4 regions of the Streptomyces sp. TS71-3 genome follow, and region 4 is predicted to be linked to each of the others. Evidence: riboswitches for the same ligand, from Rfam matches in the RefSeq annotation. Region 4 holds a riboswitch; each other region holds the start of a gene.

Region 1 (6,980 bases), 330 kb from region 4:
CCGCCCCCCGGCCGGCCCCGTCCCGGCATGCCGGCGCGCTCACCGCGCACCCGTGACGGCCCGGCGCGAGCGGAACTTCCCGGCGTACGCGGACGGGCCCGGCGTACGTGGACGGGCCCGGCTGTACCCGGGAGGGCCCGGCGCACCGGAGTGGTCCGGCGCACGCGGAAGCGTGGCGCACCGCAGTGGCGCGGCGTGCCGGAGTGGCGTGGCGTGCCGGAGTGGCGCGGCGCACCGGAGTGGCGCGGCGCACCGGAGTGGCGCGGCGCACCGGAGTGGCGTGGCGCGCGCGGAACGGCCGGATGTGCGCCGTCACTTCCGCTTCAGCTCCCGCTTGTGCTCGCGCACCTTCGTCAGGGACTCCTCGCCGGTGATGTCGGCGGCGGACAGGTGCGCGCCCTCCTCGCCGTACGCGCCGGCCGCCTCCCTCCAGCCCTCGGGGCGGACGCCGAGCTGCTTGCCCAGCATGGCCAGGAGGATCTGGGACTTCTGCCGCCCGAAGCCGGGCAGGTCGACCAGCCGCCGCAGCACCTCCGCACCGCTCGCCGCGCCCTCCCAGACCCCCTCGGTCCGGCCGTCGTACCGCTCCACGAGGTACTGGCAGAGCCGCTGGACGCGGGTCGCCATGGACCCCGGGTAGCGGTGCACGGCGGGGGTGGCGGCGAGCAGCGCGGCGAAGTCGTCGGGGTCGTGCGCGGCGATGGCGAACGCGTCGAGGTCGTCCGTGCCGAGCCGCTGCGCGATGGTGTACGGCCCCGTGAACGCCCACTCCATCGGGATCTGCTGGTCGAGCAGCATCCCGACCAGCACGGCCAGCGGGCTGCGGCTCAGCAGGGCGTCCGCCTCGGGCCGCTGGGCGAGGTGAAGGGTGGCGTCCATGCGTCGATGATCACCCGCACCGCGGCCCCGTCTCCCGCACGCCGCGGTGCGCCACGCCCGGCGGGGACCCGAAGCGGGGGCGCCGGTGCGCCGTTCGGGTGCACGGGGCGGGTGATGCGCTGTTCGGGTGCGTCGTCGCCGGGGTGTGCTGTTCGGGGGTACGGCCGCCGCGTCACGCTGCCGGTTTGCGGGCCTCGATGAGGTAGCGGGCGGAGTGCGCGACGAAGGGGCCCTCGGTGCGGATCCGCGCGTCCAGCTCGCGCAGCCGGTCGCGGTGGCCCTCGACGGTGAAGCCCGGCACCATCCAGATCACCTTCCGCAGGAAGTAGACGACGGCGCCGATGTCGAAGAACTCGATCCGCAGCCGGGCGTTCCTCAGGCCGACCACCTCCAGCCCGGCCGCCTCGGCTCCGCCGCGGGCGACGTCCGGGTGCCGGCCCCGCCGCTGCTCGTCCGTGAGCGGCCCGAGGAAGTACTCGACGAGCTCGAAGACGCTTTCCGGGCCCACGTGCTGGGAGAGGTAGGTGCCGCCGGGGCGGAGCACCCGGGCGATCTCCGGCCAGTGGACGGCCACCGGGTGACGGCTGGTCACCAGGTCGAAGGCGCCGTCCGCGAAGGGCAGCGGCGGCTCGCCGTCGTCCGCGACGACCACCACGCCGCGCGGGCGCAGCAGGGCCGTCGCCTTGGCGAGGTTCGGCGGCCAGGACTCCGTCGCGGCCATCAGCGGCGGCAGCCGCGGCACTCCGGCGAGCACCTCGCCGCCGCCGGTCTCCAGGTCCAGTGCGGACGGCACGCGTGCCAGCCGCTCGCCGATCTGCCGCTGGTAGCCCCACTCGGGGCGCTCCTCGGTCGCCCGGCCGTCCAGCCAGGAGAAGTCCCACCCGTCGACGGAGACGGCACCGGCCTCGGCGACCAGGTCGTCGAAGGAGCGGGTGGCGGCAGGGCGGGCGGGGCCGGTCGGCACGGGACGGTCGGTCATGCGGGTGAGCGTGGCAGGGGTGGTCGGGGGGCACCACCGGTTTTCCGGCGGGCGGGCGCTCGGGCGGGTACGGGGCGCCGCTTCGAGGGAACGGCGGTGGCCCGCAGTGCCGCCGCCGCGGCCCTCGCCGACTCCCGGCCCGCGGGCGTCAGCGGGTGCCCGGCCTCGAAGCGGGCGCCGGCCAGGGCCGTGCCGGCGGCGGATGAGACAAGGGTCACGCGGACCGTCATACGGGGCTCCGTGCTCTTCTCGCGCCGGTACCCGGCCGCCGGGCGGGGCCCAAGTCGCCCCTGGCACGGGCGGGTTGGGTGGCCGGACCCGGCGGCGGTGGGCCGTTCGAGCCGCACAAGGGGGTGTTGGCCTGCGGGCGGCCGGGCGGTACGGTTCCGATGATATTCACGCGACACGGCGGAACCCGGTGGGAGACCGGGGCGGTCGCGCCACTGTATGTCCGGCATCCACCGGACGAGCCAGACCCGCCGTGCCGACCGAGCTCCACCTATCGGGACGCGAGTTCCCCGCAGGAGGTCCCATCATGGCGCAGTCCATCGCATCGCCGGCCACGGAATCGGCCACCACCCAGCCTCTTCCCGTTCCCAAGCTCTCCGTGCGGGCCGTGCTCCCCTGGGCGGTCTTCTTCGGCGTGCTGATGCTCGTCCTGCTGTACTTCGTCGGCGCCGAGCAGGGCGCCACCTCCGTGTTCTCGGGCACCGACGTGCACGAGTGGGTGCACGACGGCCGTCACCTGCTCGGCTTCCCCTGCCACTGACGGGCCGGGGCACCGTGTCCGACGAGCGGGCGGCCGAGCGGTCAGTCGACTCCTCCGCTGTCCGGAATCTTCTGGTGCGTGGCATGCTCGCGGGTCTCGCCGCGGGCGTGCTCGCCTTGGTCGTCGCATACCTGCTGGGCGAGCCGCGGGTCGACTCCGCCATCGCCTTCGAGGATGCGCACTCCCACGAGCACGAGATGGCGGTCGTCAGCCGGTCGCTCCAGTCGACGGCGGGCCTGGCGACGGGCGTGCTGGTGTACGGGGTCGCCTTCGGCGGCATCGTCGCGCTGGCGTTCTGCTTCGCGCTGGGCCGCGCCGGCCGCTTCGGGCCGCGGGCCACGGCGATGCTGGTGTCGCTGGCCGGTCTGGTCGCCGTCTACTTCGTGCCGTTCCTGAAGTACCCCGCCAACCCGCCCTCCGTGGGCGACCCCGGCACCATCGGCAAGCGGACCGCGCTGTACTTCCTGATGATGCTGCTCGCGGTGCTGCTCGCCGTGGCCGCGGTGATCGCCGGGCGGCGGCTCGCGCCCCGGCTCGGCACCTGGTACGCCACCGTGGCCGCCGGTGCGGGCTTCGTCGTCGCGGTCGGGCTGGCGTACGCGTTCCTGCCCGCCGTCAACGAGGTGCCGAAGGACTTCCCGGCGAGCCTGCTGTGGCAGTTCAGGCTCTCGGCCCTGGCGATCCAGCTCGTGCTGTGGACGGCGTTCGGGCTGATCTTCGGCGAGCTGTCGGAACGGGTGTTGCGGGGCGCGGGGCGCCGGGTGGGTGGCCGGGGCGGCCACGATTCGGCGGTCGGAGCGGAACCGTCCTGACGGGGCTGTTCCGGTTGCCTCCGGACCGCCGGTCGGTGGGGGCTGCTCGCGCCGTTCCCGCGCCGTTCCCCGCGCCCCTTTGGGGGCGCTGGAGCGCGCTCAAGAGGGGAGCCACGACGAGACCGTCAGGTCGTCACCGTCCCGAGGGGGCTGTTTCGGTCGTGTCCGGACCACCGGCCGGTGGTGGTTGCTCGCGCCGTTCCCCGCGCCCCTTTCGGGGCGCCTTTGCGGCCGTGGGCCGGCGGGATTAGGGGCGCGGGGATGGGGGCACCTCCCACGTCCTCAAGGCAGTGGGGGAGCGACCAGCCACGACGAAACCGTTGGATCGCCGCCGTCCCGAGGGGGCAGTCTCCGTCGTGCCCGGACCACCGGCGGGTGGTTGGTCGCTCGCGCAGCTCCCCGCGCCCCTTCGGGGCCCAGGTGGGCGCTGGTGCGCCCAAGAGGAGAGCCACGACGGGGCTGTCAGATCACCGGGGTCCGCAGATGCCGTCCCGGCCTTCTCCGGGCCCTGGGACCGGGTCGGCCGCGCCCAGGCGGGTACCCACTGGACAGGAGGCCTCCGAGGGGAGTGGGAACCGCGATGGAACACGGCCGTGGTGCGGTGCCGGACATGAGCCGTCCCGAGGCCGGGGTCACCCTGCTCAGCGAGTGGGCCGCACCGCCGGGCAGGCAGGAAGTCGTGGCCGACGCGGTGGCCGGTACCTGGGCGGGGCGCTGGCCCGGGGGACTGCTCTCCCGGTCGTGCCTGACCGGCGCGGACGGGCCGTGGGTCGCCCAGCTCTCGCAGTGGGCGAACGACGACGCGGCGCGCGCCTTCGCCGCCTCCTCGGAACCGCGGCTGGCCGAGCAGGTCACCGAAGCGGTGCCGGGCACCCAGTGGGTGGGCACGGTGCCGTATCTGCGCTGCCGCGGCAGGCAGTTCGGGCTGCGCCGGATCCCCGGCTGCATCGTGCTGGTCGGCCACGAGTTCGACGCGCCCGACCTGGTGCGGGCCCGGCAGTGGGTGGACGCGACGTTCGCGCTGCCGGCGTCGGGTCCGCCGCCCGGCCTGATCTCCACGCACTTCCACGTCAGCGCCGACGGTTCACGGGTGCTCAACTACGCCGAGTGGACCTCGCACGACGAGCACCGCGCCGCGTCGGTACCCGGAGCGGCGCGCGAGCAGGGCGGCGCGGCGGCGCGGGAGCAGGGCACCGCACCGGCGGGAGCCGACAGCTCCGGGCATCCCGACCCCGGGTCCTGGCCCGGCCCGGCGCGGACGACGATCCGCCGCTTCTCCCCGCACCGGCATACGACCGGCCGGTTCCGCCACCCGTGACCGCCGGGACCCCCGGCCGGGGCGTAGCCCTGCCCCCGGGCCTCAACCCCCGGCCGCAACCCTCCGGCCCGGACGTGGCCCTGTCTTCCCGGGCGCACCGGGGGCGTACTGCGAGACTGCACGGGGGCGCGCAGGCCGTGCGCCGCGCGCTATGCGCCGTGGCGCCGTGTGCCCCGTGCCCCGTGCCCGGCACCCGACGTACCCAGGAGCGGTCATGACCACCATCGCCATCATCGGAGCGGGACCGGGCCTCGGCGCCGCGGTCGCCCGGCAGTTCGGGGGGCAGGGCCTCGACGTCGCGCTCATCTCCCGCAACCAGGAGCGGGGCGACGCGCTCGCCGCCGCCCTCACCGCCGACGGGGTGACCGCGCGCGCCTTCGCCGCGGACGCGCGCGATCCGGCCGCCCTCTCCGCGGCCCTGGAGGACGCCACCGAGACGCTGGGTCCGATCGAGGTGATGCAGTACAGCCCGCTGCCGCAGAAGGACTTCATGCGGCCGCTGCTGGAGACCACCCCCGCCGACCTGGTGGGCCCGATCGAGTTCTCCGTCCTCGGCCCCGTCGCCGCCGTGCACCAGGTGCTGCCCGGCATGCGGACGCTGGGCCGCGGCACCGTCCTCTTCGTCAACGGCGGCACCGCCGTGCGGCCCCGGCCGCACCTCGCGGGCACCTCGATCGCGTTCGCCGCCGAGAGCGCGTTCGCCCAGATGCTCCACGAGGAGCTGGCCGGGGCGGGCATCCACGTCGCGCAGCTCGTCATCCCCGGCGCGATCACCCCCGGGCACCCGAGGAAGGACCCGGCCGTGCTCGCCCAGACACTGTGGAGCATGCACGCCGGCCGCCAGGGGTTCCGGCACTTCGCGGAGGAACTCGACGAGGGCTGACGGCGCCCGGCGGCCACTCTCCCTCTGCACGGCATCTGCAAGGTGAAGGGCGCTCTTCGGCCATCGAATGCAAGCGAAGCATGGCGTCCGGCTCGCTTTTGAGGTTCCCTGGTGTCCGGGAAGGGGCATGACACGGGTGACACCTTGAGGGGGCGGTCGGATGAACCGACTCGGCACGCGAAGCAGCCTGTTCTCGCTCTGCGGCGAACTGCACCGGCCCGCGCAGCTCTCCGTCGGGGACCTGCGCACGCGCTGGCGCCAGCACCGTGCGGCGGTGGTCTTCGACTGCGCCACGAACGGCCCGCAGCACCACACGTTCGAGGGCCCGCTGCTGCGGGAGGTCGCCCTCGACGCCGGTCCCGTCTTCGACGTCCGGCGCCGCAAGGACCGTTCCCGCTTCCTGCTCGCCGTCACCGGCGGCGACGGCCACCAGGCGCTGCTCTCCTGGGCGGAGATAGACGCCGACTTCTGCGACGCCCCGGTGCTGCTGGCCACCAGGATGGACGGCCACCCGCTGGACGCGGACGGCAGCCAGCTCGTCGTCCCGTCGGACCGCTGCGGGGCCCGGTACGTCAGCGCCATCACGCAGGTGTGGATCGGCACCTGGCCCCGTTCCGTCCCCGACCCGGGTGCGGACGGGGCCGGGCCGGAGCAGGACCGCGCGGCCGTCGTCTGAGGGACGCGCAGTCGCGGTAGTCCAGGCCGGCGACGGCGTGGGTGAAGTCCTTCGGGGCCTTCACGGCCAGGTTGAGCCGGCAGTTCTCTTGGGGCTCGGTCGGGTTCTTCTGGGGCTCGGTCGGGTTCGTCCTCGAACCGGCCATAGGTGTCGGGTTCCCTGGGCGTTGCCGTGCCTGAGCAGGGGGGGCGCGCGAGACGTCGCTCATCACCCGCCGGCCCTGGAGGGGGCGGGGGGCTTCGCCTGTCGGCGGCATGGGGGCGTCAGGGACCCGGGGGCGCCGGCCGGGGTGTCGGCCGCGGCGTCGGCAGAAAGCTTTCGCTCAGGTTCAGTGCTGCGAGTAGGAGGGGAACGTGGTGGTCGGGCTGAAGAAGGCCGTGTAGGCCTCGCTGTGGTGGCGGCGGTGGCGGCCCGAGCGGCGGCGGTGGTCCGCGGGGGGTGGGCTCTGGTACTCGGTCCGGGCGTAGTCGCCCCTCGTGTAGTCGCCTCTCGTGTAGTCGCCCCTCGGATAGTCCGATCTGGCGTACTCGCCTCTCGTGTACTCGCCTCTCGTGTAGTCGGACGGCGTGCCGGCCGACGCGGAGGACGCGCCCGGCGAGAGCAGCCCGTCGTCGGCGAGCACCTGTACCCGGAGCAGCAGGGTCCGCACGTCCAGGCCGAGTTC
Region 2 (6,980 bases), 1.0 Mb from region 4:
GTGCACACCGGCCGGCACGGGGGCGCCGGGCGCGTCGGGAACCTGTCGCCGGGCCGTGTCGAAGGCCCGCGCCAGCCACCACAGGGCCAGCACCAGCAGGACGGCGGCGAGCACCCAGGCCGCGAGCCGCGCACCGGTGCCGTTGAGCGTCATGGCCCCCGCCCTGGAGGAACCGGACATGTCCATACCCGGCATGCTCGTGCTGTCGCGTGCTCCGCCCGTCCCGGCGGCCGGCATGAGCGTGCCCATGGCGCCGGCCATCCAGGCCATCGCCGCCATCATGACCACGTGCGGGAGCGAGCCGCGCAGGGCGCGCCACCGGCCCCGGGACCCCGGCGCCGCCAGGGCGGCGCCCGCGAACCACGCGGCGGCCAGCGCGAACAGCACGGTCTGCGGGGCGCCGGCGAGGGACATGCCCCACGGCCACACCATCGCCCCCATGGCCAGGGCCATCACCGCGTGCAGCAGATGGCCGACCCTCCCGACCGCGTCCGGCCCGTGCGCGCGGGTGGCGCGGGGTGCGTGGTCTGAGCGCAGCGCACGCCACAGCGCGTACAGAGCCAGCACGGTGAACAGGACGGTCAGGATCCAGCGCAGGCCCGTCGCGGCGATCACCGCGCGACCGCCACGCGGCGGTGGCACACGGCACCCGCCGCGACGTCCACGGCGAGGAACACCAGCAGCGGCAGGCCGAACAGAGGCAGCCAGTAACCGAGGACGGCGGCCCCGACCACCGCGGGGGCCAGCACCCTCCCGCGCAGCCGACGCCACGCGCCGCGGACCGGAGGGCGCCCGAAAGCCCGACCACCGGTCCGCGTGGGTCTGCGCAGCCACCACATGCGGTAGCCCAACAGCACCATGGAGATGAGCGCGACCGCCAGCAGCGCCAGCGCGATCTGGTTGACGGGCCCGAACAGGAGCCCCATATGAGCGTCGATGCCCCACCGGGTGAGCTTCGCAAGAAGCGGGTAGTCGGCGAACCTGAGCGTCGCGATGACCCTGCCCGTGCCCGGATCGACGGCGACGGAGTCCTGCTTCTCGGGCCAGGACCTGGTGTTCTCCTCGACGACGTACGCCGCGCCACGCTCGGTGGGCGGTGTGATGACGAGCAGACCGCTCAGCCCGGCCTCGTGGGCGGACCGGGCCACCGCGTCGATTCCCACGTCACGGGCCGAGCCGCCTCCCGTGCCGGGGCCGGCCGGCCCGGCGGCCACCGCGGGGGTGCCGCCGCCCAGCGCGTCCTGGATCCTGCCGATGTTCGCGCCGGCGTGCGCCGACCACGTCAGACCCGTGGCCGAGAGGCCGAGCAACCCCGCGGACACCCACAGGCCCACGGTGCCGTGCCAGGAGAGGGTGCGGCGGCGGCCCGGCCGTCCGGCGCGCGGCAGCAGCCCGCGGTGCAGGCCCCGCCGCGGGCCGGGTGCGCCGAGCCAGAGAGCGAGCCCGCCGAGCACTTCGACCCACAGCCAGCTCGCGGCGAGCTCGCTGTAGTTCCGCCCGAAGTTCCCGAGGTGCAGGGTGCGGTGAAGGCTGTCGAGCCAGGCGCGGGCCGGCAGCCACTGCCCGTAGGTGCGCAGCGTCCCGAGCACGTGGTGGTCGTACGGATCGACGAAGGCCGTCACGTTGTAGCCGTCCGGCAGGCCGGGCGCGTCGAAGACGACGCGGGTGCTGTCGGTGGGGCCCGGGGGCGGGCTGACCGACACCAGCTTGCCGTCCGGCACGGCCTTGCGTGCAGCCGTGACCTGGTCGGCCAGGGGGTCCGCGGAGCCATGCGGCGTGACGGTCAGCTCGTGGTGGTAGAGGACGGACTCCAGCTGGGGCGTCACCGTGTAGAGCAGTCCCGTGACGGCCGCCACGAGCAGGAACGGGCCGATGACGACGCCGGCGTAGAAGTGCAGCCGGAGCATCACCGGGCGGAGGTCGTTCCAGAAGCCGGGCCGGGCGCTGTCGGGCCCGTCGCCGTTCCGTGCCGGCCGGTCCCCCTCCTGAACGGCCCCTGGCGGAGCCGTGCCCGAGGACGCCCCTGACGTTCCGGTGGTGGCCGGAGCGGTGTGCTGGGTGGTCATGGGGCGGGCCCTCCCTGTGGCGTTGGCGACGACCGCGGATCGCCGGTCTCGTTCAGCAGTCGGTGGCCTGGCCGGCGAGGTTCCCGGCCGCGGTGTGTGAACAGGCCCACGCGGTCGGGATCGGAGTCCCGGGAACCGCACGCCCTTCCCGGCCGACCTCAGAGGTGGGCCGGGGGGCGGCACCGGCGGGTGCCTCTCATGCGCACCGGCGGCAGGGGAGCGCGGCGGGCTCCCCGTTCCTCGCCGGGCCCTCACCGCACGTCGGAGCCTCTGGCACAATGCGAGCCGTACACATGGGCGACGGGAGCCAGGAAGCCGGTGGAAGTCCGGCGCGGTCCCGCCACTGTGACCGGGGAGCGAACCCCACACGCCACGGCCGTGAGGCTGGAAGGCGGGGCGAGCGTGGATCCGGCAGCCAGGAGACTGGCCCGTCGCCTCTTCGGACCGTCCGGGGCGTGGACTCCCCGGGAAGGGGATAGCGATGCGCCCATGGCGCCGGCACCGCTCCACTCCCTGCTCCCGGACCCGGCCGAGAGCAGGGAAGGCTCAGTAAGCGATGACATCGTCATTCGGCCGGCGGCGACTCCTGTACGGCGCCGGAGCGGCAGCGGCCGCCACGACCCTCGCCGCCTGTGGACTGGGCGGCGAGGACGGCGGCCCGGACTCCGGCCGGTCCCGGCTGCGGGCCGCCTTCAGCGCAGGGGGCTCGCAGGAGACCCTGGACCCGCACACCGTGCCCCTGTTCATCGACCAGGCGCGGGCGAAGGCCCTCTACGACAGCGTGCTCACCTACAAGGACGACATGTCCGTGCAGGGCCGGCTCGCCGAGTCATGGGAGAGCGACCGCTCGGGCACCCGCTGGCACATACATCTGCGCGAGGCGCGCTTCCACGACGGCAGACCCGTCACCGCCGCCGACGTGCTGTGGAACTACTGCCGCATCGCCGACCCCGCCACCGTCGCCGTCTCCCAGCAGCTCTTCGCCGCCGTCGACTTCGAGGCGAGCCGTGCCCAGGGCCGCGACCTGACCCTGGTGCTGAAGGACCCCGACTTCGAGTTCCCCACCGCGCTCGGCGCCCCGGGAACCGAGATCGTGCCCGCGGGCACCACCGACTTCACCCGTCCCATCGGCTCCGGCCCCTTCCGCTACGGCTCGTTCCGGCCCGGCGGCAACGCGCTGTTCACCGCGTGGCGCGACCACTGGTCGGGCGGCCCGCACATGGACGAGCTGGAGTTCGTGCCCGTCAACGACGAACGCGCCCGGCTGGGCGCGCTGCTCTCCGGCCAGGTCCACTACGCCCACGACCTGTCCGGGGCCTCCGCGGCGCAGGTGACCCGGCGCAAGGGCGTCAGCCTGCTCCAGACGCGGCTGAGCACCATGCAGGCGATCCTGCTGCGGCTGAACCGCGCGCCGTTCGACGACCACCGGCTCGTCGAGGCGTTCACCCTCGGCCTCGACCGCAAGGCCCTCGTGGAGGTCGCGCTCTCCGGCCGGGGCACGCCCGGCAACGACCTGTTCGGCATGGGCCTGCACGGCTACCCGGACTCCCTGCCACCCCGTCAACGCGATGTGGACCGGGCCCGGGCCCTGCTGAAGGAGGCCGGTGCCGAGGGGCTGGCGGTTCCGCTGGAGACCAGCGACGCCGACCCGTCCTGGCGCAACGCCTCCTCGCTGATCGCGGACCAGCTCAGCGACATCGGCCTGAAGGTGACGCCCCACACGCGCTCGGCCGGCACCTACTTCGGCGAGATCAAGACGAAGGGCGTGGCGGCCCAGAGCCGTACCGCCACCCTCCCCGTCATCACCCACCTGCGGTCCAGGCTGGTCACCGGCGCCTCGGACAACCTCACCGGCTACCGCTCCAAGCCCTTCGACCGGCTGATCGCCCAGGCCACCGGCACCCGGGACGACGCGGTACGCCTCGAACTGCTCGCCCGTGCCCAGCGGCTGGCGCGCGAGGACGACGGACAGCTCGTCTGGGCCTTCAGCGACTGGATCGTCGGCCACGCCGACTCGGTCGGCGGGCTGCGGGCCGCGCCGCCCAACTCCTGCGACTGGGCCCGGTTCGACCGGGCCCGCCTCTCCTGACGCCGGCGGGACGGTGCTCCGCTACACCGTCACGAGGACGGGTCTCGCCGCCGTGCAGTGCGCGGTCGTCCTCGTCGTGGTCTTCGCTCTCACGTCCCTGCTGCCGGGCGACACCGTGGACGCGGTGCTGGGGGAGCAGGGCACCCCTCAGCAGGCGGCGCTGGCCCGCGCCGGACTCGGGCTCGACCGTCCGGCGGCCGAGCGGTTCGTCCACTGGCTGGCGGCGCTCTGCCACGGCGACCTGGGCCGTTCGCTGGTGACGGGCATGCCGGTGACCGAGCAGATCGCCGGCCGGCTGGCGGCGACGGCGGTGCTCGCGGCCACGGCCCTCGCGCTGCTCGTCCCCCTCGCGCTCGGCCTCGGCGTCCTCACGGGCCTGCGCGAGGGGTCGGCGGCCGACCGGGGCCTGAGCGCCGCCGCGATCGCGCTGCACGCCGTGCCCGAATTCGTCCTCGGCCTCCTTCTGACCGCGTGGCTCTCCCTCGACCTGGGCGCGCTTCCCGCCACCGCGGCCGGCCTCATGGGCCTGGACGTGCTGACCCGGCCGGCGGTGTTGATCCTTCCGGTGACGGTGCTGGTCTGCCGCCAGCTCTGCGACCTCGCGCGGCAGGTCCGCATCGGCATCGCGGAGCAGCGCGACGGCCCCGTCGCCACGCACCTGAGACTGCTGGGCGTGCCCGAACGGACGATCCTCCTACGGCACCTGCTTCCGGGCACCCTCGCGCCGGCCGTGCAGCAGTTCGCGCGGTGTGTCGACGGACTCCTCGGTGGAACGGTCGTGGTGGAGTCGCTGTTCGCCGTCGGAGGGCTCGGCACCGGCTTCGTCGACGCCGTCCAGGACCGCGACATGCCGGCCGTCCAGGGATACGCGCTCGTGTTCGCGATCACGGCCGTCGTGGTGAACCTCTGCGCCGACCTCGCCGTGCGGGGCCTGACACCCCGCCGGGAGGGACGGGCATGAGCGGCCGTTACTCCGCCCCGCGTCCCGCCGGGCGCCTCGGCGCCGTCACGGTGGACGTGCTGGTGTGTTTCCTGCTCGGAGCGCCCGTGCTGGCCGCGCTCGCCGGGCCACTGTTCGCCGGCTCCACGGCGCCGGGAGCCGCGCCCTTCCTCCCGCCCGGCACCGGGCATCCGCTGGGCACGGACGTCCTCGGACGCGACGTGCTGGCGCTCGTCCTCACCGGCGGCCGCTCCGTCATCGGCATGACCACGGCCGCCCTCCTGGCCGCCTACGCGGTGGGTCTGCCCCTCGGCCTGTACGCCGCGGGCACCCGCCGCCGCTGGGCCGACGAGGCGGTGATGCGCGGGCTCGACCTGCTGCTCGCCCTTCCCTCCCTGCTCCTGCTGATGAGCCTCGCGGCCGCCGGACGCAGCGACCGGGGCAGCCTGGTCGCCGCGGCGGCGCTGGTCCAACTCCCCGCCGTGACGCGGCTCGTGCGCGCCGCGGCCCTCGCCCCGGGGTGCCGTACGGCGGTGGAGGCGATGCGCCAGCAGGGCGTGCCCCGGCGCCACATCGAGATCCGGTACGTCGCACGCTGCGCGCTCGGGCCCCTGGCCACGGACGCCGGCAGCAGGTACGCGCTGATCCTCTACCTGCTGGCCTCCGCGAACTTCCTCGGGCTCGGCCTGCCGTCCGACGCGAGCGACTGGGCGGTGCTCATCGAGCGGAACACCGACGCGCTCTTCCTCCAGCCGGTTGCCGTCCTCGTACCGGCCGGGCTGCTCACCGCAGTGTGCGTGGGCGCGAACCTCGGCGTGGACCGGCTGCTCGGCAGGAGTCGCGGGCCCGCGTCGGGGCCGCCCCGCGAGACGGTCGGGACGGCCGGGGAGCAGGCCCGCGGAGGTTCCGCCGAAGTGGCCGGGGAGCAGGCCTCCGCTGCTGCCACCGGATCACCCGCCACCACCGGCTCCTCGGCACGGCCGCCTCGTGGCACACCACGGGACCACCACGGCGCCGCGGCCGGCTCCGCCGCTCCCGCCCTGCTCCGCTGCCGGGGGCTGAGCGCGCGCACCACCGCGGGCCACGTGCTCCTGGACCGCGTGGACCTGGACCTCGCTCCCGGCCGCACCCTGGCCCTCATCGGGCCCTCCGGCAGCGGCAAGACGACCCTGGGCCTCGCGGCGCTCGCCCTGACCCGGCAAGGCGTCGAGCTGAGCGGCGAGGCCCGGATCGAGGGCGCTGACCTGCTCTCCCTTCCGGAAGCCCGGCGCCGGCGGATCCGCCGCGGCAGGGTCGCCCACCTCCCGCAGGATCCGGCGTCCGTCCTCGACCCGGTACGGCGGGTAGGAGGCACCCTCCACGAACTCGCGGCCCTGGCAAGCTCATCGGACCCCTCCGACGACCGGCGCAGGCGACGCGGACGCGGCGACCGCCACCGCGATGTGAACGCGGCATTGCACGCCGCCGGACTGCCCCAAGACACTCCGCTGCTGCGCCGCTACCCCCACCAGCTCTCCGGCGGGCAGCAGCAGCGCATGGCCCTCGCCACCACCCTCGTCTCCCGGCCCCGCCTGCTGGTCCTGGACGAGCCGACCAGCGGGCTCGACGCGGACACCGCGGCGGTCCTGACCGGACGCCTGCGCCAGGTGACCGCGGGTGGCACCGCGCTGCTCCTGCTCACCCACGACATGCGGCTGGTGGCAGAGCTCGCGGACGACATATCCGTGCTGGAGCACGGCCGGATCGTCGAGACCGGGCCGGCCCGGACGGTCCTCACCGGGTCGAACCACCCGCTGCTGCGCGAGTACCGCCGCGCGCCGCGCGGCCCCGCCGACGCGGCCGGACCGCGCACCCTAGCGGAACGCGGCATCGAGGTACGCGGCCT
Region 3 (6,980 bases), on a different contig from region 4:
CGACGCGCAGCGCGTCGAACGCGAGGCCGCGCAGCAGGGCGTCCTCGCCCCGGGCGGCGGTGAGGAGGTCGCTGACGGCGCTGCCGACGGGCCGGGCGGCGAGCCAGGCGCGGTACTCCGCGCGTGCCGCGTTGGGGCGCAGCTGGGCGCAGCCGCGCAGCATGTCCTCGGCGGACTGCTCGATGTTGCCCGCCGGGCTCTGCGCGGCCACGCAGATCTGCTCCAGCTTGACCCAGACGGCCCAGCTCCCCAGCGGTGTCAGGGTGACCTGCTCCTCGGCCCAGGTGAGCGCGCCGACCCGGGCGAGCGCGTCCAGCGCCCAGTCCAGCAGCGGTTCGAGCGGGGCGTCAGCGTCCTCGACCGGCTGCGGCTGGGGGCCGTGGGGGATCTCGCAGCGCTCCGTACGCAGTTCCGTGACGCGCTGCCGGAGCAGGTCGAGGAGCTGGGACACGGGCACGGGCCCGGCGGAGAGCTGGAGCAGCGAGAGCACCTGCGGCATGGCCTCGATGAGCTCCGCGACGGTGGCGCGGGCGAGGCCGTCGGGGCTGTCGCCGGTCAGCGACCAGGCGTCGAAGAGAGCGACCCAGCCGCGGAGCACGGCGCTGTCGTCCCGATCCCAGGCGCGCAGCCGCCAGCCGGCGCGCGCGGTGCCGCCGTGCAGCTCGATCAGCCCGGCCAGGCGTGCGGTGTCCCAGTCGGCGCGTGCCTGCTGGTGCGTCAGGCCCAGGTCCGCCGCGGCCCGTTCGACCGCCGCCCCCGACAGCGCGCCGGAGCCGTCGAGCGTGGCCTCTCCCCCGCCGGGCCGCACCGCCCGGTCGGCCCAGTGCGCGATGCGTACCGCTCCCGCGAGACCGCGCCGTGCGATGCGTGCCAGTTCCGCGGGCGCCGGGGTGCCTTCCGGCGGCGGGGGCGCCGGGCGGCGGAGGCGCCCGGCCGTCACCGCCTGGGAAGCGGTGGCCAGCGGCCGGGAGCGGACGAGTCGGAGCCTGGAGTCGCGCGGGGTACGGGACGTCACGGGAGCAGTCTTCCTGTTGACGGTCCGAATTCCCAAACGGAATGGCAAGAGGGGAAGAACTAAACGCTGGTGGGAAGGTATCTAACCGGGCCACACCCCGACTAACCGGAATGGACTGTTACCGGCCACTCCGGGCCCCGTCCCTGGGACTGGGCACGCCGCGCGGGGCCGAACGGCACCAGCGGGACACCGGACGCCCGTGTCAACGGAGCGCCGGCACGCTCCCCCACAGCGGGCTTGCGGACGGGCCGCCGGCACGATAGGGCGCCCGGCCCCGCACCCCGGTGCGTGCTCCCCGTACGGCGGGACCGTACGGGGGCCGCATGGAGGCCGGATCGGCGCCCTATGGAGGCCGGACCGGCGCCGTATGAGGGCCGTTCCGGAGCCGTAGACGGACCGCATCCGGGCGGTGCCGGCGCACGCCGTACTTACGTCAGCGGGACGAGGAAGCGCCGGAGCTGCTCTTCGTACTCCGCCGGATCGGCGTTCCACAGCGCGCCGTGCGGGGCGTGGCGCACGGTGTGCAGGCTGACGAGGGACGACAGGCGGTCGGCCAGCCGGAGCGACGGCTCCCAGGGGGCGATGGCGTCGTCCGGGCCGTGCAGCACGAGCGTGGGCACCCGAATCGCGTCGGGAGCGAAGACCGGCGGGACCCGCTCGGCGCCCCGTCCCCCGCGGCCCTCGGCGGCGCGCACCGCGAGCGGCAGCAGCAGGCGCGGGGTGCCGCGCGCGGCGGCGAGCGCGCGCACGGTGGCCGCCCAGTCGAGCACCGGGGAGTCCAGCACGAGGCCCGCGATGCGGTCGCGCAGCGGGGAGCGTGCCGCGGTGTGCAGGGCCATGGTGGCGCCGGTGGACCAGCCGTACAGGATGACGCGCTCCGCTCCCTTGCGTACGGCGTGTCCGAGCGCGGCGTCCACGTCCCGCCACTCGGTCTCGCCGAGGTGGTCGAGCCCGTCAGGGGAGCGGGGGGCGCCGGGGTCGCCGCGGTGGGCGGGGATGAGCACGGGGAACTTGTGGCGGTTCAGGAAGTCGAGGACGACCATGGGGTGTTCGCGCGTGGTGGCGAGGCCGTGCACGGCGATCACCCAGGTGTCGCGGGCCGCCGGGACGAACCAGGCGGGCAGCGGGCCCAGCTCGGACGGGACGTCGGTCTCGGTGTAGTCGAGGCCCAGCGCGGAGCGCGGGTCGCCGGTGTGCACCTGGGGGGTGAGCCACACCCTCGCGCCCGGTTCCAGGGTGCCGCGGGTGACGCGTTCGAGCCGGCGGACCACCGTGTCGGGGGTGTGCTCCGCCGCCTCGTCGAGGGGGCCGACGACCGCGTGGACGCCCCTGGCCGAGCCGTCGACGAGTCCGTACACCCCGGGCCGCCCGGAGGCGAAGCCGCGGGTGAGGGCGATCCGGTCGGCGGTGACGTCGTGCACGGTGAGTCTGGGCTCGGTGGGCAGCGGCCGGCCGGGGCTGATCCTCAGGGCCGCGCCGCCCGCCCACCGCCCCGCGGCGATCGCTGCGGCGCCGGCGCCCACCGCGGCGGTGACGGCGGCCGCGGCGGCACGCGCGGCCGTCGGTGTGCCCAGGGGCCCCGGGCGTGCCGCACGCGCCGCGCCGGCGAGGGCATGGGTGGCGGCCCGAGTCGTCCTCCCCGGTTCCGATGCGAGTGTTCTGGGGATGCGCACCGCTCCAGTGTCGGCGTCGGGACGGCCGACGGCCACCCGAATGCGGAGTCGGATCGCGAACGGTGGCCCGTGCGGCGGCCTGGCGCCCGGCCGGCGGTGCCTCAGCCCCGCCGTTGGCCGTAGCCCCGCAGCTTCTCCTGTACGGCGTCCAGTTGCCCGGTGGACAGCAGGCTCGGCGCCATTCCCGGCACCGCGCTCGCGGCGAGCCAGACGCGGCACATCCATTCGAGCTGGGCGGTGCGGTCGTAGGCCTGGTCGAGGGTGCTGCCGTAGGTGACGGTGCCGTGGTTCCGGAGCAGGCACCCGGTGCGGCCGTCGAGGGCTTCCAGCATGTTCCGGGCCAGTTCGTCGGTGCCGTAGAGGGCGTAGGGCGCGACCCTCACGGGGCCGCCCAGCGCGGCGGACATGTAGTGGACGAGCGGCAGTTCGGGGACGAGCGTGGAGACGGCCGTGGCGTGCACGGCATGGGTGTGCACCACGGCCGCCGCTGAGGTGGTGCGGTAGACCGCGAGGTGCATCGGCAGCTCGCTGGTGGGGGCGAGGGTGCCGAGCACCTGCCGCCCGTCGAGGTCGACGCCCACGGCGTCCCGCGGGGTGAGCCGGTCGTAGGAGACACCGCTCGGGGTGACGAGGACGGTGTCCCCGACCCGCACCGAGACGTTGCCGGAGGTGCCGACGACCAGCCCGTCGGCGACGGTCCTGCGTGCCGCCTCGACGAGCTCCGCCCACGCGCGGGCCAGCGCCTCGTCCTCCGCACCCTTGCCCGCGCCGTCGCCCGCACCGCCACCTGCGGCGTCCTCGGCGGCACTCCCACCCGGCTGCTGATCGACCATCTCGTCCGTCATGCCGACGATCCTGCCACCGCGCCGGCACCGGCACCGCTCGGGCATCGGCACGGCTCCGGCATCGGCACGACATCGCTATCGGTATCGCTATCGGCATCGGCATCGGCACGGAGGACCGCTGCCGCCGCGGGCAGAGCTCAAGGAGCTTTATCGATATATAAATCCACTGACCCGGCGACCTGGCGACCTGGCGGCACGACGACACCACCGCCCCGCACCCCGCCTCCCCGTGTGGGCCTGCGCACACTCTCCCGCCGCAGGTCAGCGGCTGGTTGACGGGATCTTCGGGGCATGGTGGACTGCCGGGGCCAAGTACGGCGGCAGGAGAGGAAGCCGGTGCGAATCCGGCGCGGTCCCGCCACTGTCACCGGGGAGCACTCCCCCACATCGGACGTCACGGCTCGGAGTACTCCCAGTGCCATCGAGGGCACCGGGAGAGGGCTGGAAGGCCGGGGGAACTGCGGATCCGGGAGCCAGGAGACTCTCGCCGTCGTCCCGTCGAGCCAGGGCGAGGACCCTGAGTGAGGACACACACCGATGCCGGGACGGCACGCGGCCTTCTCCCGACGCGGGGTCATATCCCCCGCCCCGCTCCCGGGCGCCGTGGGCGCCACCGCCGGACTCCTTGGCGACCTGCTGCTCGGCGACCCGCGCCGCGGACACCCCGTCGCCGCGTTCGGGCGCGCCGCGGGCGCCGTGGAACGCCGACTCTGGCGCGACCACCGGGGCTGGGGCGCCCTGCACACCGCGCTGTGCGCCGGCGGCGCCGTCGGCCTCGCCGCGCTGGCCGCCCGCGCCGCGCGCCGCTCCCCCGCCGCCACGGCGGGACTGACGGCCGCCGCGACCTGGGCCGTGGTCGGCGGCACCTCGCTGGGCCGCGAAGCACGCGCGATCGGCGCCGCGCTGGCGGCGGGTGACGTCGCGGCGGCCCGGCGGCGGCTGCCCAACCTGTGCGGCCGCGACCCCGAGGCGCTGGACAGCGCGCAGCTCGCCCGCGCCGTGGTGGAGTCCGTCGCCGAGAACACCTCGGACGCCGTGGTCGGCGCCCTGCTGTGGGGCGCGGTGGCCGGGGTGCCGGGCCTGGTGGGCTTCCGGGCCGTCAACACCCTGGACGCCATGGTCGGCCACAAGTCCCCCCGGTACCGCAGGTTCGGCTGGGCGTCGGCCCGGCTCGACGACCTCGTGGGCTGGCCCGGAGCCCGGCTGACGGCGGCCCTCGCCGCGGTGCTGGGCCCGGACCCGGCCGGCGCGGTGCGGGTCTGGCGGGCCGACGCGCACCGGCACCCGAGCCCCAACGCCGGGGTGGTGGAGGCCGCGTTCGCGGGGGCGCTGAGGGTGCGGCTCGGCGGTGCGCTGTCCTACGGGGGACGCGCGGAGCTGCGCCCGGTGCTGGGCGACGGAGGACGGGACGTGGCGGTGGCGGACGTCGAGCGGGCGGTGCGGCTGTCCCGGCGGGTGAGCTGGGGGGCGCTGGTCGTGCTGGTCGGCGCCCGGCTCGGACGGGCGGGAGTCGCCCGGGTGCGGTCCAGGGCCTGTCGTCAAACTCCCGTCGTTCGCACGGAGGGCGGGCCGCGCGGCGTCAGGTGGATTCTCTCGGCGTGCCGGGTGCAAGCCCTCGTACTGGATGTACTTGGGCTTACGCCCGGTGCGGCGAGAGGGCGTGCATGGCGCCGCGCGGCAGACGGGAGTTCGACGACAGGGCCTAGGGCCGTGCCCGGTGCCGTGTCAGGCGTCCTCCCGGCCCCCGCCGGCCCCGGAGCCGGGCCGCGGCAGGCCGCCGCATGAGCCACGGGCTGCTGGTGGCCGGCACCACGTCCGACGCGGGCAAGAGCGTGGTGACCGCCGGGATCTGCCGCTGGCTGGCGCGGCAGGGCGTGCGGGTAGCGCCGTTCAAGGCGCAGAACATGTCGCTGAACTCGTTCGTCACCCGCGAGGGCGCCGAGATCGGCCGCGCGCAGGCGATGCAGGCCCAGGCGGCGCGGGTGGAGCCGAGCGCCCTGATGAACCCGGTGCTGCTGAAGCCGGGCGGCGACCGGCGCAGCCAGGTGGTGCTGATGGGCCACCCGGTCGGCGAGATGAGCGCGCGCGGCTACCACGGCGGGCGCCAGGAGCGGCTGCTCGGCACCGTGCTGGACTGCCTGGACCGGCTGCGCGCCGAGCACGACGTCGTGATCTGCGAGGGCGCCGGGTCGCCCGCGGAGATCAACCTGCGCCGCACCGACATCGTGAACATGGGCCTCGCCCGCGCCGCCGGGCTGCCCGTGCTGGTGGTCGGCGACATCGACCGCGGCGGCGTCTTCGCGTCGTTCTTCGGCACGCTCGCCCTGCTGGACAAGGCGGATCAGAAGCTGGTGGCCGGATTCCTCGTCAACAAGTTCCGGGGCGACGTGACGCTGCTCGATCCCGGCCTCGACATGCTGCGGGACCTCACCGGGCGGTCCACGTACGGGGTGCTGCCGTTCCGCACCGGTCTCGGGATCGACGAGGAGGACGGGCTGCGCGTCTCCCTGCGCGGCACGGTCCGGGAGAGCACACCGGCGGGGCCGGTCGGGCAGGATGTGCTGCGGGTCGCCGTGTGCGCGGTGCCGCTGATGTCGAACTTCACCGATGTGGACGCGCTGGCGGCGGAGCCCGGCGTGGTGGTGCGGTTCGTGGACCGGCCCGAGGAGACGGCCGACGCGGACCTCGTGATCGTGCCGGGCACCCGCGGCACGGTCCTCGCGCTGCGCTGGCTCCAGCAGCGCGGCCTCGCCGGCGCGCTGGCCCGCCGGGCCGCCGAGGGCCGGCCGGTGCTGGGCATCTGCGGCGGCTTCCAGATCCTGGGCGAGCACATCGACGACACCGCGCGCGTCGAGTCCCGCGAGCCGTCCGCCGACGGGCTCGGCCTGCTGCCGCTGCGGGTCCGCTTCGTCCCGGAGAAGACGCTCGGCCGGCCGCGCGGGCAGGCGCTCGGCGAGCAGGTCGAGGGCTACGAGATCCACCACGGCGTCGCCGACGTGCAGGGCGGGGAGGCGTTCCTCGACGGCTGCCGGGTCGGCTCGGTGTGGGGCACGCACTGGCACGGCTCGCTGGAGTCGGACGGGTTCCGGCGGGCGTTCCTGCGGACGGTCGCGGCCGCCGCCGGCCGGCGTTTCGTGCCGGCTCCCGACACCGCGTTCGCGGCGCTCCGCGAGGAGCAGCTCGAACGCCTCGGTGACCTGATCGAGCAGCACGCGGACACGGACGCGCTGTGGCGCCTCATCGAGGAGGGCCCGCCGCCTGGGCTGCCGTTCGTCCCGCCGGGCGCGCCGTGACCGCGCCGGCGCCCGCCCCACGACCCCGCCCCTCGGCGTTCACCAGAAGGAGTGATCCCAGCGTGCAGACCCCCTACCCGCTCACCGCGATCGTCGGCATGGCGGACCTGCGGCTCGCGCTGCTGGTGAACGCCGTCTCGCCCGAAGTGGGCGG
Region 4 (6,980 bases):
GAACTCAGCGAGGCTTCCCGGGTACAGGTACGTGTCGGGCGGCACCGTCGTGCCATGCGCCCACGCCGCGAAGAACCCGCCGAGGTCCGTGCCGGACACCTCGGACGCGAGCCGTTCGAAATCGGGCCAGGACGCGTTGCCGTAGCGGTACCGGGAGGTCCAGCCCTTGAGGGTCGCGAAGAAATCCGCATCGCCCACGGTGCGCCGCAGCGCGTGCATCATCAGCGAGCCCTTGTCGTAGAGGGCAGGATCCAACTCGTGGCCCGCACCGGCGTCGTAGAGCGGGACGTTCCAGAAGGACGGATCGTCGAGGTTGTCCTTGAGGACGGCCTCGTAGAAGTCGGCGTCGAGATCCATCCCCTCGTGCTCGTTCCAGAGCTGGTTCGCGTACTGCGCCACGCACTCGGCGATGCACCCGTCGCGCCAGTCACTGAACGAGACGCTGTCGCCGAACCACTGGTGGGTGATCTCGTGGGCCATCGAGGCGTCGAACATGCCGCCGCTGTAGGTGGGCCGGCCCTGCGTCTCCAGGTCTATCGGCGCGTTCGGATCGCTGAGGCCGCTGACCACGATGCCGCCGGCGGAGTCGAAGGGGTAGGGCCCGAACTCCGAGGAGAGGAAGGAGATCACCTCGGCCTGTAGCTTCGGCGTCCCGGGATCGACGAGCGCGCCCGGGCTGTAGGCGTCGACGACGGGTGTCCCGTCGGCCAGCGAGTACCTCTGGACCGTGAACCTGTCGATCGCGACCGTCGCGAGGTACGTGGCCATGGGCCGGTCCTCGGACCACCGGTACGTGGTGAGCCCGCCGTCGACCGTGGTCGGCCCCGGCCTGCCGTTGCCGATCGCCGTCCAGCCCGTGGGGACGGTGGCGGTCAGGGCGAAGGTCGCCTTGTCGGAGGGGTGGTCGTTGCCCGGGAACCACGAACTCGCCCCGTGCGGCTCGCCCAGCGCGTCGGCGCCGCCGTCCTGAAGGGTATGCCAGCCCTCGGCGTCGGGCTTGCCGGAGTAGCGGACGCGGACGGTGAACTCCTGGCCGCGGCGCAGCCGCCCGGAGGGCGTGACGACCAGCTCGTGGTCGCCCGCGCGCTCCACCGCCCGCGCCGGGTGCCCGTCGACGAGGACCTCGGCGACCTTCAAGCCCTTGAGGTCGAGGTCGAAACGGTCCAGGTCGTCGGTGGCCAGCGCCGAGACGGTCGTGTCGCCGTCCAGGTGGCCGGGGTGTGCGGGGTCGTAGCCGAGACGGACGTCGTAGTGCGTCACGTCGTAACCGGAGTTGCCGTCGTCGGGGAAGTACGGATCACCGGCGCCAGGGCCCCCGATGACCGCCGCGGCGGGCACGCCCCCCAGCAGGAGGGCGCCGACCGCGGCCAGCGGAACGGCGGCGATGCCGAGGCCGCGGGCACGGCGGGCACCGCGGGCGCGGCGGGCGCGGTCGGTCCGGCAGGCGGGGTCGGCCCGGCGGATCCCAGGCACGGTCGTCCTCCCCGGCGGTGGCGTTCGACCAGACTTCATACGGGGCCCTTCTCGTGGTCAGAGCGGTCGCGCACGACAATGGCGCCTCCATGTCAGCGAGCTGTCAGCATGCTGTTCGGCCCCGGTAAGGGCGGGACGAAGAGGCCGCGCGACGGACCCGGCCGCAGGGTCGCGAGTACGGCGGTGAGGGTGCGGGCCGGGAAGAGCCCACCGCAGGTGCCCCGGCGCCCCGTACCATTCGGGTGACCGAGACGGCGCGGGCCCTTGATGAGGGTCCGAGGGAGGAAGCCGGTGTGAATCCGGCGCGGTCCCGCCACTGTGAGCGCGGTCCGGGGTGACCCCGGGCCGGGTGAGTCAGGAACTCCCGCCGTCCTCACGACCACCCGGGGCGTGGACACCCCGAGGAAGGCCCCGCATGATCCTGCTGCTGTCGACCTCCGACACGGACCTGCTCAGCGCCCGCGCCGCCGCCGGCCCCGTCCCGTACCGGTACGCGAACCCGACCCGGCTGCCCCTCGGTGACCTGCCCGCCCTCCTGGACGGCGCCGACCTCGTGGTCGTCCGCCTCCTCGGCGGCATCCGCGCCTGGCAGGACGGGCTCGACCTGCTCCTCGGCGCGGGCGGCGCGGACTCCGGCGCGGAGGGGGACGCCGTCCGCCGGCTCCCCGTCGTCGTCCTCACCGGCGAGCAGGCCCCGGACGCCCAGCTCATGGCCGCCTCCACGGTTCCCATCGGCATCGCGGCCGAGGCGCACGCCTACCTCGCGCACGGCGGCCCGGGCAACCTGGAGCAGCTGGCCCGGTTCCTCTCCGACACCGTCCTGCTCACCGGCCACGGCTTCGAACCGCCCGCGCCCGCCCCCACCTGGGGCCCGCTGGAGCGCACGCCCCGCACCCCCGGCACCCCGGCGACCGGAACCGCCCCGTCGACCGGAACCGGAGCGGCCCCCGCCCCCACCGTCGCCGTCCTCTACTACCGCGCCCACCACATGAGCGGCAACACCGCCTTCGTCGAGGCGCTGTGCACCGCGATCGAGGACGCCGGCGCCCGCCCCCTCCCCCGTTACGTCGCCTCCCTGCGCTCCCCGGAACCGGAGCTCATCGACGAGCTGCGAGCCGCCGACGCCATCGTCACGACCGTGCTCGCCGCCGGCGGCAGCAGGCCCGCCGAGGCGCAGGCGGGAGGGGACGATGACGCGTGGGACGCGGGCGCGCTGGCCGGTCTTGACGTGCCGGTCCTCCAGGCGCTCTGCCTGACGAGCCCGCGGGAAGCGTGGGAGGAGAACGACGAAGGGGTCTCCCCGCTCGACGCGGCGAGCCAGATCGCGGTGCCCGAGTTCGACGGGCGGCTGATCACGGTGCCGTTCTCGTTCAAGGAGATCGACGAGGACGGGCTGCCGTCGTACGTCGCCGACCCGGAGCGCGCCGCGCGGGTCGCCGGGATCGCCGTGCGGCACGCGCGCCTCGCGCACATCCCGGCGGCGGACAAGCGCCTCGCGCTGGTCCTGTCGGCGTACCCGACGAAGCACTCCCGGATCGGCAACGCCGTCGGCCTCGACACCCCGGCCTCCGCGGTCGCGCTGCTGCGCAGGCTGGTGGAGGACGGGTACGATCTCGGCGAGCCGGACCCAGAGACGGGCGCCCCCGCCGTGCCGGGGCTCGCCTCCGGCGACGGAGACGAGCTGATCCGGGCACTGATCGACGCGGGCGGCCACGACCAGGACTGGCTGACGGAGGAGCAGCTGGCCCGCAACCCCGTCCGCATCCCGGCCGCCGACTACCGGCGCTGGTACGCCACGCTCCCCGAGGAGCTGCGCGGCGCGGTGGAGCGGCACTGGGGGCCGCCGCCGGGGGAGATGTTCGTCGACCGCAGCCGGGCCGGGGCGGACGGCGCGGACGGCGCCGGGGACATCGTGCTGGCCGCACTGCGGCACGGCAACGTCCTCATCCTGATCCAGCCGCCCCGCGGCTTCGGCGAGAACCCCATCGCGATCTACCACGACCCCGACCTGCCGCCCTCGCACCACTACCTGGCCGCCTACCGGTGGCTCGGAGCGCGCGCCGCGGACGGCGGCTTCGGCGCCGACGCCGTGATCCACCTGGGCAAGCACGGCAACCTGGAGTGGCTGCCCGGCAAGAACGCGGGCCTGTCCGCGGCGTGCGCGCCGGACGCCGCGCTCGGCGACCTGCCGCTCGTCTACCCGTTCCTGGTGAACGACCCGGGCGAGGGCACCCAGGCCAAGCGCCGCGCGCACGCCACCCTCGTCGACCACCTCGTGCCGCCGATGGCCCGCGCGGACTCCTACGGCGACATCGCCCGCCTGGAACAGCTCCTCGACGAGCACGCGCAGATCGCCGCGATGGACCCGGCGAAGCTGCCCGCGATCCGCGCCCAGATATGGACCCTGATCCAGGCCGCCCGCCTCGACCACGACCTGGGCCTCGTGGACCGCCCGGACGACGAGGGCTTCGACGACCTGATCCTGCACGTGGACGGCTGGCTCTGCGAGATCAAGGACGCGCAGATCCGCGACGGCCTGCACGTGCTGGGCGCGCCGCCGGCCGGCGCCGACCGGGTCAACCTGGTGCTCGCGATCCTGCGGGCCCGGCAGATCTGGGGCGGCAGCGAGGCACTTGTCGGCCTGCGGGAGGCGCTCGGCCTCGACGAGTCCGCGGCGACCCGCGGCGCGGCCGACGCCGCCGAGGAGCGTGCCCGCGCGCTCGTCCAGGCGATGGAGGACGCGGGCTGGGACGAGGCGGCCGTCCCCGGGGTGTCCGCGGGCCAACCGGCGGCCGTCGCGGGCATCCTGCTCTTCGCGGCCCGCGAGGTGGTGCCCCGGCTCGCCGCCACCACCGACGAACTGGACCGCACCCTGCACGCCCTGAACGGCGGCTTCGTGCCCGCGGGCCCCTCAGGCTCGCCGCTGCGCGGCCTGGTGAACGTGCTCCCGACGGGCCGCAACTTCTACTCCGTCGACCCGAAGGCGGTCCCGTCCCGCCTCGCGTGGGAGACCGGCCAGGCCCTCGCGGACTCCCTCCTGGAGCGCTACCGCGCCGACCACGGCGGCGCCTGGCCGACGTCGGTGGGCCTGTCGCTCTGGGGCACCAGCGCGATGCGCACCGCGGGCGACGACGTCGCGGAGGCGCTGGCGCTGCTCGGGGTGCGCCCGGTGTGGGACGACGCGTCGCGGCGGGTCACCGGCCTGGAGCCGGTGCCGCTCGCCGACCTCGGCCGCCCCCGCATCGACGTCACCCTGCGCATCTCGGGCTTCTTCCGGGACGCGTTCCCGGGCACCGTCGCCGTCCTCGACGACGCGGTACGGCTGGCGGCCTCCCTCGACGAGCCGGACGAGCAGAACCACGTGCGCGCCCACACCCGCGCCGACCTGGCGGCAGGCGTCGACGAACGGCGCGCCACCACCCGCATCTTCGGCTCCCGCCCCGGCACGTACGGCGCGGGCCTGCTCCAGCTCATCGACTCCCGCGACTGGCGCACGGACGCGGACCTCGCCGAGGTCTACACCGTGTGGGGCGGCTACGCGTACGGCCGCGGGCTCGAAGGGCGCCCGGCGCGCACCGAGATGGAGTCGGCGTACCGGCGGATCGCGGTGGCCGCGAAGAACACCGACACCCGCGAGCACGACATCGCCGACTCCGACGACTACTTCCAGTACCACGGCGGCATGGTCGCCGCCGTCCGCGCGCTCACCGGCGACGCCCCCGAGGCGTACATCGGCGACTCCACCCGCCCCGAGACGGTGCGCACCCGCACCCTCACCGAGGAGACCTCGCGGGTATTCCGCGCCCGGGTGGTCAACCCGAAGTGGATCGAGGCGATGCGCCGGCACGGCTACAAGGGCGCCTTCGAGCTGGCCGCCACCGTCGACTACCTCTTCGGCTACGACGCGACGACGGGCGTGGTCGCCGACTGGATGTACGACAAGCTCACCGAGACGTACGTCCTGGACCCGGAGAACCGCGCGTTCCTCCAGGACGCCAACCCCTGGGCCCTGCACGGCATCGCGGAACGCCTCCTGGAGGCAGAGTCCCGCGGCATGTGGTCCAAGCCGGACCCGGCGGTCCTCGCGGCCCTCCGGGAGGCGTTCCTGGAGGCGGAGGCGTCACTGGAGGAGGGCACGGAGGACGCGGAGGGGGCCGGGGGCTCGTAGGACGGGTGAGCGCGGAGGGCTTGGGCGACTGCCCGAGCCGGGCTCCGAGCTGGGCTGCCTGAGCCGGACTGTCCGACCCGGCGGATACCTTCCCTCTCAGATGGTGCGACGGGCCGGCGCGGGCCGGCCCGTTGAGTCGCCGTGCGCACTGAGGGAGAGATCGTGTTGAAGAGCTTGCCGCAGACGGACGAAACCCTGCTGATCCGCACCGACTTCTCCGACGAGGCGGCCTGGCAGGCGCTGCGGACGGCGGTCGAGACGCCGAGCGAGGACGACTTCCTCGCGTACGTCCACGTCGTGGACGATCCCGACCACGGCGACCTGACCGCGGAGCAGCTCCTCGCGCTGGCGCCCGACAAGCGCCTGCTGATCGTCGCCGACAGGACCGCCCTCACGGCGCCGGGGATGCCGCTGCTCACCGTGCTGCGGTACTGGGACGAGGACGAAGGGGAGGGGGATCACGGCGAGCTGCGCGTCATAGCCGAGGAGCTGTGGTCGATCGAGAACAACATCTCCCTGGCCAACATGGACTGGAGCGAGTTCGTCGACGCCGCGGAGGAGGACGGCGTCTTCCGCGGGTTCTGACCCCGGGACCGACACCCGCACCCGGGACCGGCAACCCGCACCCGGGACCGGCAACCCGTCACCCGGGACCGACTCCCGCAGCCGGGACCGGCCCCCTCACTGCTGCCCGGCCCCCTCACTCGAAGAGGACGCGGAGAGCCGACCGGACGTCGTCCGAGCCGAGGGCGTCGGTGCCGTCCACGAACTGCTCGACGCCCCCGGTGGCGGGCAGCCGGCGCACGGCCGGGTCCACGATGCCGTCCGCCAGCGCCGCCCGGAACCGTCCCGCGTCCAGTACCTGGAACGGCCGGTCGTGGAAGGGGCGGACGGCGGGGTCGAGCGGTGCGGTGAGCCCGAGCGCGTTGTGCGCGCGGGCCACCGTCTCGTAGGCCCGGCACAGGTGCGCCTCCCGCGCCTGCCACTCGGCGGCGGCGAGCACGGCCGTCAGGTCGGCGGTGAGCCGGGGCGCGGCGGCGGTGCGGGCGAAGGCGCTGCCCAGCCACTTGCCGTAGGGCGGGTAGCGGCGGTCCATCAGCAGGCAGAGCCGCATCAGGTCGCGGACCAGCCGGGCCGCGACGACGGCCGAGCCGAGCTCGTCGCCGACCTCGCCGCACCGGCCGACGAACGCCTCCTCCTGCGCTATCCGCTGCCACTGGCAGGCCAGCAGGTACCGCCAGACGTCCTCGGGATACCAGGCGAGCGCGGCACGCGCAGGCTCCAGCTCGCCGAGCCCGTCGTGGAACACCGCCCCGCCCGTCACCTCGGCGAGCCGCTG

The links. Region 4 has a riboswitch for cobalamin ahead of cobN (cobaltochelatase subunit CobN). Riboswitches for the same ligand answer to the same signal wherever they lie in the genome.
Region 1: linked by a shared signal. The riboswitch ahead of Sm713_RS27600 (CbtB domain-containing protein) and the one ahead of cobN (cobaltochelatase subunit CobN) in region 4 are both predicted to bind cobalamin.
Region 2: linked by a shared signal. The riboswitch ahead of Sm713_RS33190 (ABC transporter substrate-binding protein) and the one ahead of cobN (cobaltochelatase subunit CobN) in region 4 are both predicted to bind cobalamin.
Region 3: linked by a shared signal. The riboswitch ahead of Sm713_RS19510 (cobalamin biosynthesis protein) and the one ahead of cobN (cobaltochelatase subunit CobN) in region 4 are both predicted to bind cobalamin.

What each region holds. Positions count from the first base shown of each region.
Region 1 is NZ_BNEL01000003.1:748,812-755,791, reverse strand. Features, by position in the region: gene Sm713_RS27610 (HhH-GPD-type base excision DNA repair protein) at 313-879, opposite strand; gene Sm713_RS27605 (class I SAM-dependent methyltransferase) at 1,052-1,858, opposite strand; cobalamin riboswitch at 2,223-2,357, shown strand; gene Sm713_RS27600 (CbtB domain-containing protein) at 2,394-2,627, shown strand; gene Sm713_RS27595 (CbtA family protein) at 2,699-3,439, shown strand; gene Sm713_RS27590 (antibiotic biosynthesis monooxygenase) at 4,050-4,757, shown strand; gene Sm713_RS27585 (SDR family NAD(P)-dependent oxidoreductase) at 4,972-5,640, shown strand; gene Sm713_RS27580 (molybdopterin-dependent oxidoreductase) at 5,801-6,316, shown strand; gene Sm713_RS41760 (DUF4360 domain-containing protein) at 6,222-6,461, opposite strand; gene Sm713_RS27575 (hypothetical protein) at 6,645-6,980, opposite strand, start outside.
Region 2 is NZ_BNEL01000003.1:2,132,019-2,138,998, forward strand. Features, by position in the region: gene Sm713_RS33180 (DUF5134 domain-containing protein) at 1-615, opposite strand, end outside; gene Sm713_RS33185 (PepSY domain-containing protein) at 612-2,066, opposite strand; cobalamin riboswitch at 2,332-2,513, shown strand; gene Sm713_RS33190 (ABC transporter substrate-binding protein) at 2,623-4,155, shown strand; gene Sm713_RS33195 (ABC transporter permease) at 4,169-5,116, shown strand; gene Sm713_RS33200 (ATP-binding cassette domain-containing protein) at 5,113-6,980, shown strand, end outside.
Region 3 is NZ_BNEL01000001.1:4,815,883-4,822,862, reverse strand. Features, by position in the region: gene Sm713_RS19525 (hypothetical protein) at 1-1,015, opposite strand, end outside; gene Sm713_RS19520 (S9 family peptidase) at 1,444-2,589, opposite strand; gene Sm713_RS19515 (class II aldolase/adducin family protein) at 2,790-3,533, opposite strand; cobalamin riboswitch at 3,859-4,017, shown strand; partial or broken gene Sm713_RS19510 (cobalamin biosynthesis protein) at 4,071-5,042, shown strand; gene Sm713_RS19505 (cobyric acid synthase) at 5,315-6,826, shown strand; gene Sm713_RS19500 (putative cobaltochelatase) at 6,889-6,980, shown strand, end outside.
Region 4 is NZ_BNEL01000003.1:1,083,784-1,090,763, forward strand. Features, by position in the region: gene Sm713_RS29020 (M1 family metallopeptidase) at 1-1,473, opposite strand, end outside; cobalamin riboswitch at 1,711-1,858, shown strand; gene cobN (cobaltochelatase subunit CobN) at 1,889-5,641, shown strand; gene Sm713_RS29030 (hypothetical protein) at 5,804-6,226, shown strand; gene Sm713_RS29035 (DUF4037 domain-containing protein) at 6,342-6,980, opposite strand, start outside.